2 regions of the Macrococcus equipercicus genome follow, and region 1 is predicted to be linked to the other one. Evidence: riboswitches for the same ligand, from Rfam matches in the RefSeq annotation. Region 1 holds a riboswitch; the other holds the start of a gene.
The links. A riboswitch is a leader RNA that binds a small molecule or an ion and turns the genes downstream of it on or off. The one in region 1 is predicted to bind S-adenosylmethionine.
Positions count from the first base shown of each region.

Region 2: linked by a shared signal. The riboswitch ahead of KFV11_RS00515 (PLP-dependent transferase) and the one ahead of KFV11_RS02135 (amino acid permease) in region 1 are both predicted to bind S-adenosylmethionine.

Region 1 is NZ_CP073809.1:390,307-394,449, reverse strand. It holds gene mmuM (homocysteine S-methyltransferase) at 1-533, opposite strand, end outside; gene KFV11_RS02135 (amino acid permease) at 517-1,860, opposite strand; SAM riboswitch class I at 1,917-2,015, opposite strand; gene KFV11_RS02130 (hypothetical protein) at 2,266-2,613, opposite strand; tRNA gene KFV11_RS02125 (tRNA-Val) at 2,776-2,847, opposite strand; gene KFV11_RS02120 (MBL fold metallo-hydrolase) at 3,134-4,006, opposite strand.
Region 2 is NZ_CP073809.1:97,478-101,620, reverse strand. It holds gene metC (cystathionine beta-lyase MetC) at 1-921, opposite strand, end outside; gene KFV11_RS00515 (PLP-dependent transferase) at 921-2,021, opposite strand; SAM riboswitch class I at 2,080-2,178, opposite strand; gene KFV11_RS00510 (helix-turn-helix transcriptional regulator) at 2,341-2,553, shown strand; gene KFV11_RS00505 (hypothetical protein) at 2,546-3,052, shown strand; gene KFV11_RS00500 (GyrI-like domain-containing protein) at 3,108-3,569, opposite strand; gene KFV11_RS00495 (RluA family pseudouridine synthase) at 3,607-4,143, opposite strand, start outside.

The DNA.
Region 1 (4,143 bases):
CAGCATTCGATGTCAGTATAGTCTGCCAGCAGCGTCTTGATTGCCTTGATCTCCTCTAGATTCGGGATGGTTTCAAAGGCAAAGACCGTGATGCCTGCTGCTATTAGTATATCCAGCCGTTCTTGATGATAATGAATATAGTCTTCCGCTGTCACTTCGTAATCACCCGTATACTCTGCACCGTTGCCGAGCATGGCGCCGTATGGTCCGAGCGAGCCGGCGACGATTGTCTGGTCTGTCGCGGCACGTCTTGCAAGTGTCACTGCTTGCTGCAGGTAGTACACTGCATCATCTCTTGTCAGTCCGCTGTTCAGAAATGACGGCACGGCTGCCTGGTAAGTATTGGTCAGGATGATGTCTGCGCCGCTGTCGACAAAAGCCTTATGGACTTGATACACCGCTTCCGGCTGATGCTTGATCAAGTTCGATGACCAGAGCGGGTGCTTGACGTCATAGCCGAACTGTTCGACGGTCGTGCCGAAGCCGCCGTCGAGGAGTGTGATGTCCTGCATCAGTTTATCTTGCAGCTTCATGAATCTCATGTCCTTTCCTGTATTTGACGTAGTAATGAATCAGGCCGACGATGATGCAGAACGGCAGGCCGATGAGTGTTGCAAGGCGCTGGTTGGGATCGAACAGCACGCCGATACATGAGATCAGGCATAAAGTGAAGCCTGTCACCGGTAAGATGTATGATGAGCGGTTTGCCACGCCTGTTGTTTTAAGCTGATTGATGCGTGACAGGCAGATGCTCATCCAGACGACGACCACCGCAAAGCCTGCGACTGAGACGAGGACAAGATAGACAGTCGTCGGTGCGATGACGCTCGATAACAGACTCAACAGCGCGCCTACTAAGCTGATCACTGTGGCGTTGACCGGCATTCCGTTCTTGCTCAGTTTCTTTGCGACCGGCAGGATGTTGTCCCGTTCTGCCAGACTCCACAGCATTCTGCTCGCAGCATAAAGTCCTGAGTTCGCGGCGGACAGGAGTGCCGTCAGGATGATGAAGTTCATCATATCGCCTGCGTACGGGATGCCGACGCTATCCAGAATCGAGACAAACGGGCTTTCCAGGAGACTTGCTTGATCCGTCGGTAATAACAGCACCATGATGACGATGGTACCGATGAAGAGTAAGGCGAGCCGCCAGACGGTCGCACGAATGGTCTTCGGGATGACATGTTCAGGATTTTTCGTCTCGCCTGCTGCAATCGCGATCAGCTCCGTGCCGCTGAACGCATAGTTGACAGCGAGCATCGTGATAAAGATACCGAACAGACCATTCGGTACATCGAATAACTGCTCGCCTGCCGTGACAGGCTCGAGCGATGACGGCAGCACGTTGAACAGAATAAGCAGGCCGATCAGCATGAAAGCGATGATTGCAAGCACTTTGATGAGTGACAGCCAGAACTCCGCTTCGCCGTAGATCCGGCTCGACGTCATGTTGACTGCGATAATGATGACGATGAATATGAGACTGAACAGCCAGACCGGAAAATCCGGGAACCATTTCTGAAACAGAATACCGCCTGCCGTGACCTCGGAACCGATTGCAATGGTCCAGCACAGCCAGTAGCTCCAGGCGACGACGTGACCGACAGACGGATGGATATAAATGTTTGCATATGTATGAAACCCGCCGACATCCGGGTGCTTGACTGCCAGTACTCCGAGACACTTCATCACAATATAGACGAGCAGTGCGCCGACGAGGTAACTGATGACCGTGCCGATCGGTCCTGCCTGCTGAAGTGTATAGCCGGTGCTGAGGAACAGTCCCGTGCCGATCACCCCGCCGAAACTGAGCATCATGACGTGCCGCTGCTCTAAACCTCTTCTGAACTCATTAGACATTGCAATTTCCTCCCATAAAAAAATACCCCTCTGAAAAAGAGGAGTACTAAAGTATACACTCATATTCCAGGCGAACCTGTTGGAGTTAGCACCGTGCATAAGCCGGTTGCTGAGACTTCATAGGGCCAATTCCCTCCGTCTGCTCTTTATAAGTTATTTAATTGTTTATAAGCATACACGAGAAAGAATGAAAGGTCAATGGCATAAACTCCTAATCCTAGTTATAATGGAGTCAAGACAATAAGGAGGCGCTTATGACACTATTATTTATTTCACCGGTTGGTTTACTGATCAACTTACTGATTATTGCGATTGTGTTTTTTGCCGTTAAAGCACTGCTCAAAAGATTTCTCTAAACGGCTCCACCAAAAAAAGACGGAGGATGATCTCTGTCTTTTTTATGCCTTACAGCCATTCTATATGGACTTTCTGTATTTCTTCTTTCCCGTCATGCATTTGGAACGTAAGGATCCATAGTGAATGACTCACTGTACCATCTACTCTATTCTCTCGTCTAGAATCAATGATCACAATGTTATGATCATTTCGCTGCACTTTGTGGACAACTTCAAAATCCCAGTATGATAAGTCCTGAAAAGCATTAGCAAATACTTCTTTCATTTCTTTCAGTGAACCAGTCTGTTCCGTGCTGTCTTGACGGACTAAACGAAACACCATCCGTTCAGACGACATCTCTTCAAGTGCATCAAAGTCACGGTTTTGACAAGCTAACAAAAAATTAAAATGACTCATGTTTTACCCCTAATTCATAGCATTATTTCATTTGATGACTGGCGTCTCAACGAGACACTTTATTATAGCAGAGACAATTATAGTAGTGCCAGAGTATTTCTTAAGAAACATAATTGTTACTGAACAAAAAACTCGCTTGTTCAGTAACAAGCGAGCTTACAATGCACCCTGACGGATTCGAACCGCCGACCCCTTGCTTGTCGAGCAAGTATTCTCCCGCTGAACTAAGGGTGCACATATAAGATTTTCTTAATTATAGCATCCCACAGCGATTTAGCCAATACCACTTTCAAAATAACTGTATGCAGCAGCTGATTTTAATAATATATTTTGTCACTATCACAAAAAAATAACCCTGTTGTTGTAACAAGGTTATCAGTCACTGATCAGCCAGCCTCTGCACAAACCGCTCAATCTGCTGCGGTGTCTTCAGGATAATCACGTTCTTATACGGTTCAACTGACAGGAGCATCTTCATAATACCCGGCCGTTTGTCACACGCAGTAAAAAAGCACAGGAGTTACTCCTGTGCTGCCTGCTGACGCTTCATCCGTCTGACATAACGGCCGTCTGTCGGAACGGCCATCAAGTTGAAGTTCTCAGCCAGGTAATCCAGCTGGTGCTGAAGCTGTTCACCGACGATCTCCTTGCCGTGGCCGGTCACTGCGACTCTTGGTTTCAGTGCAGCGAGCCGTCTCACTGATTCCCCTGCTGCTATCCAGTCAGGTGTGAAGTACTGCGGCGGACCTGTCAGCTCTTCTGTCTGCAGGAATACTTTCCGCAGCGATTCCTGCTTGACGTTGACAAACGCATCGCCTGCAATCAGCACGCGGTCTGCCTCGCGGAAAAATGAGACATGGCCCGGCGTATGGCCTGGTGTATGAACCCAGCGGAAGCCCGGCATATAAGGCACTGTGCCGTCTGCCGGCAGTGCATAGACATGATGCTGCAGGTTGATCGGGCGTTTCGGGAAGAGCATCGACATTCTCGCTGCCATGCCGCCGACACCCGGGTCCGGTGATTCATAATATTCCTGACCGGTCAAAAACGGAATTTCACGGCGATGTGCAATGACTGGGACGTTCCAGTCATTGACCAGTTCAATGATGGAACCGACGTGGTCGAAATGACCGTGCGTCAAAATAATCGCTTTCGGCTTAGCACCTTCACCGTATATATCTTCCGCCGCCATCTTGATCTGCGTCGCACAGTTCGGCATCCCCGCGTCAATCATGACAAATTCTCCGGACTCTGGATGACCGACAAAATAGACATTTGCAATCTGGGTCGTATGGCTGAACAAGTCAGGCAGCACTTCTTTTGTCCGCCCGCTTGATAATGAAGTGACAGGAATCGCTTTATAATCTTTACCGTAATGCATGTTATGATTCATCTGAATTTCCCCCTTATCAGTTATCGCTCTTTCACTATTCCCAAATATCCGCCGGTTAATCACCGAACAAAGAGAACAGTCATGTACTCGTGCATGACACTGACGTCCGACAGATGATCAACCGTTGCCAGACTGTT
Region 2 (4,143 bases), 290 kb from region 1:
CACAAACGTTTGAGCTTGCGTCTCATCTGCCAGCCTAAAGCCAATGACTGCCCCGCCGTTTACTGCTTGTTTCACGTGAATATCACTGTCTGCTGGATAGTAAACAGTCGCTACAGCAGGATGCTGCTTCAGGAAACGGCATACTTTCTCAGCGTTAGTCACGCTTTGATTAAATCGTACTGCCAATGTCTTCAAATTTTTCGTCAATGTCCATGCATCATAGACACCGAGTCCCGAGCCTGTGCCGTTCTGGATGAGATAAATGTCCTCAGCAAGCTTCGGACAGTTGACGATGACTGCTCCTGCGATAAGGTCGCTATGACCGCTTAGAAACTTGGTCGCCGAATGAATGACAATATCTGCCCCGTGCTTAAACGGCGACTGCCCGAGTGGTGTCATAAACGTATTATCGACTGCCAGCAGCACATCATTGTCCTTGGCAATTTGGCTGACTCCTGAAATATCAGTGACTTTGAACAGTGGATTAGACGGTGTTTCCACATAAATCAGCTGTGTATTAGGCTGCACTGCCCGAGCAATTGCTCCTAAATCTGTCTGATCTACCGTTGTGAAGTCAATGCCGAAACGCCTGAAGATGCGTTCCGTCAATCGATAAGTCCCGCCGTATACATCGTCCGGCAGAATGACATGGTCGCCGGCCTTCAATGTCATAAAGACAGCAGTAATGGCAGCAATCCCTGAACTAAAGGCAAAACCGTGGTTACCGCCTTCTAAGTTAGCAAGTTTCTCTTCCAGCAGACTGCGGTTCGGATTACCGCTTCGTGCGTAATCATAGTCAGCAGCACCACCCAGTACTTCCTGGTGATAAGTCGAAGAGTAATAGAGCGGCTGATTGGCTGACGTATAGTCTTTGCCTCTCGGACTATCGAGTATCAACGATGTTTCCTGTGAGTAACTCATCATACCGCCTCCTTGACTGCTGCATGTTTTAGCGCCTGGATAATGTCTTGTTCAATATCATTGTAATCTTCGATACCTACAGAGATTCTGATTAACTGCTCATCAATCCCACGCTTCTGCTTTTCTTCCTCGGGCATATCGACATGCGTCTGTGTATAAGGGAACGTAATGAACGTTTCAGTACCGCCGAGGCTCTCAGCGAAAATACAGACTTTCAACTGTTCAAGAAACGGGCCGACTTTATAATTGTTGTTCAGCCTTAAGCTCAGCATCCCACTCTCGCCCGCGTACAATACTTCCTGAACAGCTTCGTGACTTTCGAACGCTTGCGCCAGACGCCGGGCATTATCGCTGGAACGTTCGATTCTCAAGTGCAGTGTCTTTAAGCCGCGGAGCAGCAAATAGCTGTCAAACGGTGATAGTGTGGCACCGATCATATTATGGAACTGACCGAGCTGTTCGCCTAACGTCTCATCATTGACTGTCACGACACCTGCCAGCACGTCATTGTGGCCGCTGATATATTTCGTCGCTGAATGGAGGACAATATCTGCGCCATCTTTCAGCGGTGTAGATAAGTAAGGCGTTAAAAATGTGTTATCAATAATCGTCAGTAGATGACGTTCACTTGCTATGGCATAGAGAGGAGTTAAATCGACAGCAGTCATCAGCGGGTTGGAGATCGGTTCGATGAAAAATGCGCGGGTATTGTCAGTAATTGAGTTCGTCACTTCTTCAATATTGTTGAAATCGATATATTTAAAACAGACGCCGTACTGCTCTGCGTAGTAATCAAACAATCTGAATGTCCCACCGTATAAATCAAATGATACAAGAATTTCATCAGCAGGTTTGAACAGATTACAGACAAGCTGGATGGCAGCCATACCGCTTGCTGTGGCAAATGAATATTTCCCGCCCTCAAGACGAGCGAACACCTCTTCGAAATGAGAACGCGTCGGATTCTTCGTCCGTGTGTAATCAAATCCAGTTGACTCACCCAGCTTGGCATGAGCATAAGCTGTCGCCAAGTAAATAGGATTAGACGTCGCCCCTGTCACATCATCTGTTCGCGAAATTTGTGCTAACGCTGTTTTCATAGTAACTCCTCCTTAAAATAAAAAAATACCCCTCTGAAAAAGAGGAGTACATTGTATCAACTCATATTCCAGGATTCACCTGTTGGATTTAGCACCGTGCATCAGCCGGTTGCTGAGACTTCAAAGGGCCAATTCCCTCCATCTCTCTGTATAAGTTATTAAATTTTATGAAAGTGTATCATTATTTTGAATAGTAATTCAATAGTACTGGTTAATTTAATCTTTAACACTCTATCAATTATTCATTTCATACTAAAATGTTAAAAATACTATACATTATGTTAGAAATACTATACATTAGTTGTAAGGAGTGAATCATTTGAAGTTAACGTCTCGTTTAAAGGAATATAGGGCAAGAGAAAGAATTAGTCAGTCAGAACTGGCTAATAGAGTGAATGTCACACGCCAGACAATAGGTTTTATTGAGAAAGGAACATTTTCCCCCTCAATTACATTAGTACTAAAAATTTGCCACGAATTTGATTGCAGAGTTGAAGATTTATTTACATTGGAGGATGAGTCAAATGAATGAAAATAAAATTCGATTTTATTACCCGCTGGTTCAATTTGTAAGTATTTTATTCCTCGCACTACTAATTATTCCTATTTCTTTAGTAACAGAGTTTAATATCAATGATCAAGAAACGCTTTTTTCAATCAATGTTGACTTCTTTAAGTATGGCATTGATTTTAGTGTCATCATGCTTATTGCACTTGTGTTAAATTTAATATTTCTCATAGTGATGATTTACTATTTCATTAAAATCAAGAAGCAGCACAAACATTTAAATCTACTTAATAATATATTTCCAGAAATCAATGACAATGATGAAGGATTATCTTTCGTTACGTACCAATCGCTGAAAGCTGTCTATAGCTTTATCGGCTTAGCGTTACCTATTATGGTCGGCATTATATTATTTCTACCTGATAATTTTGTAACAAAGTCACTGTTTCTTACATTACTGATGTTTATTGCGGCGGCATCTTACTTCATTTATTTTTTAAAAACAAGGCAACTGCTAAAATGATTTTATTATCATTCAGCAAATAAAAAAGATGAGATTAAATCTCATCTTTTTTATGTTATTTAACCGGTATCCACATTTCAGCTGTATAGTCAGCTGCTGTGACATTACCGAAAGGATAGTATTCAAATTCTGGAGCATTTCTTAAGTCATGCTGGGAAGCAGGTATAATGACTTCATAAGCTTCATTAGTGACACGCTGAATTTCACGCGAAACGGGGCGTCCTGCCTCAAATACTATATATTTACCTGCCGGGATGTTATGAGAAGCCCATTCTGACGTTTCCCGGTCAGAACTCACTCCGATCATATAATCGACACCGTTGTCCGTCGGAAAATATATGCCGAAAAATCCTTGAAATTGTTCATCTGCTTCAAGTGTTAAGCGCGCGCGTTGGTCTGACTGCTTAAAGTCAGTCCAGAACTGCTGTATTTTTTCCTGTGCTTCTTCTATACTGTCGTAGCTTCTTTTCTCTCCGATGACCCGTGTCTCTGCTAGTTCTCTTACTTCATATGCCATTATTCTTCCTCCTCGGATGATATCATAGATCATCTATTTATTTAAATGACATCTTAAATACTTTCGGCAGTTCTGCCTCAAAGCGCATTGCTTTATTGGTCGTCGGATGTGTGAATGCCAGAACGTTTGCATGTAAGCCGATACGTCTGAACGGGTTTGTTACAGCTCCGTATTTTTTGTCACCGACAATCGGATGACCAAGCTCTTTCATATGAATCCGTATCTGGTTTTTACGCCCTGTCTCCAGATTGACTTTTAATAATGTCTGCGTGCGATTGGTGTTCAGCACTTTATAATACGTCACAGCCTTTTTGCCGTTGTTCGGAGTTTTGCTGGAATGCATGGTCAACGTTTTATCTTCAGTGAGCCAAGTTGTAATAGTGCCATCTTCTGTCATGCGGCCTTCTACAAGTGCGATATAAGTCCGTTCACTTACTAACTGCTTCCAGTTGTGCTGCAGCACTTGCTGCGCTTTTTTGTTTTTCGCATACATCATGACACCGGACGTCTCGCGGTCGAGCCGGTGGACTACATATATACGGTTTTGTGGATGTGCTCTTTTAACATAGTCTGA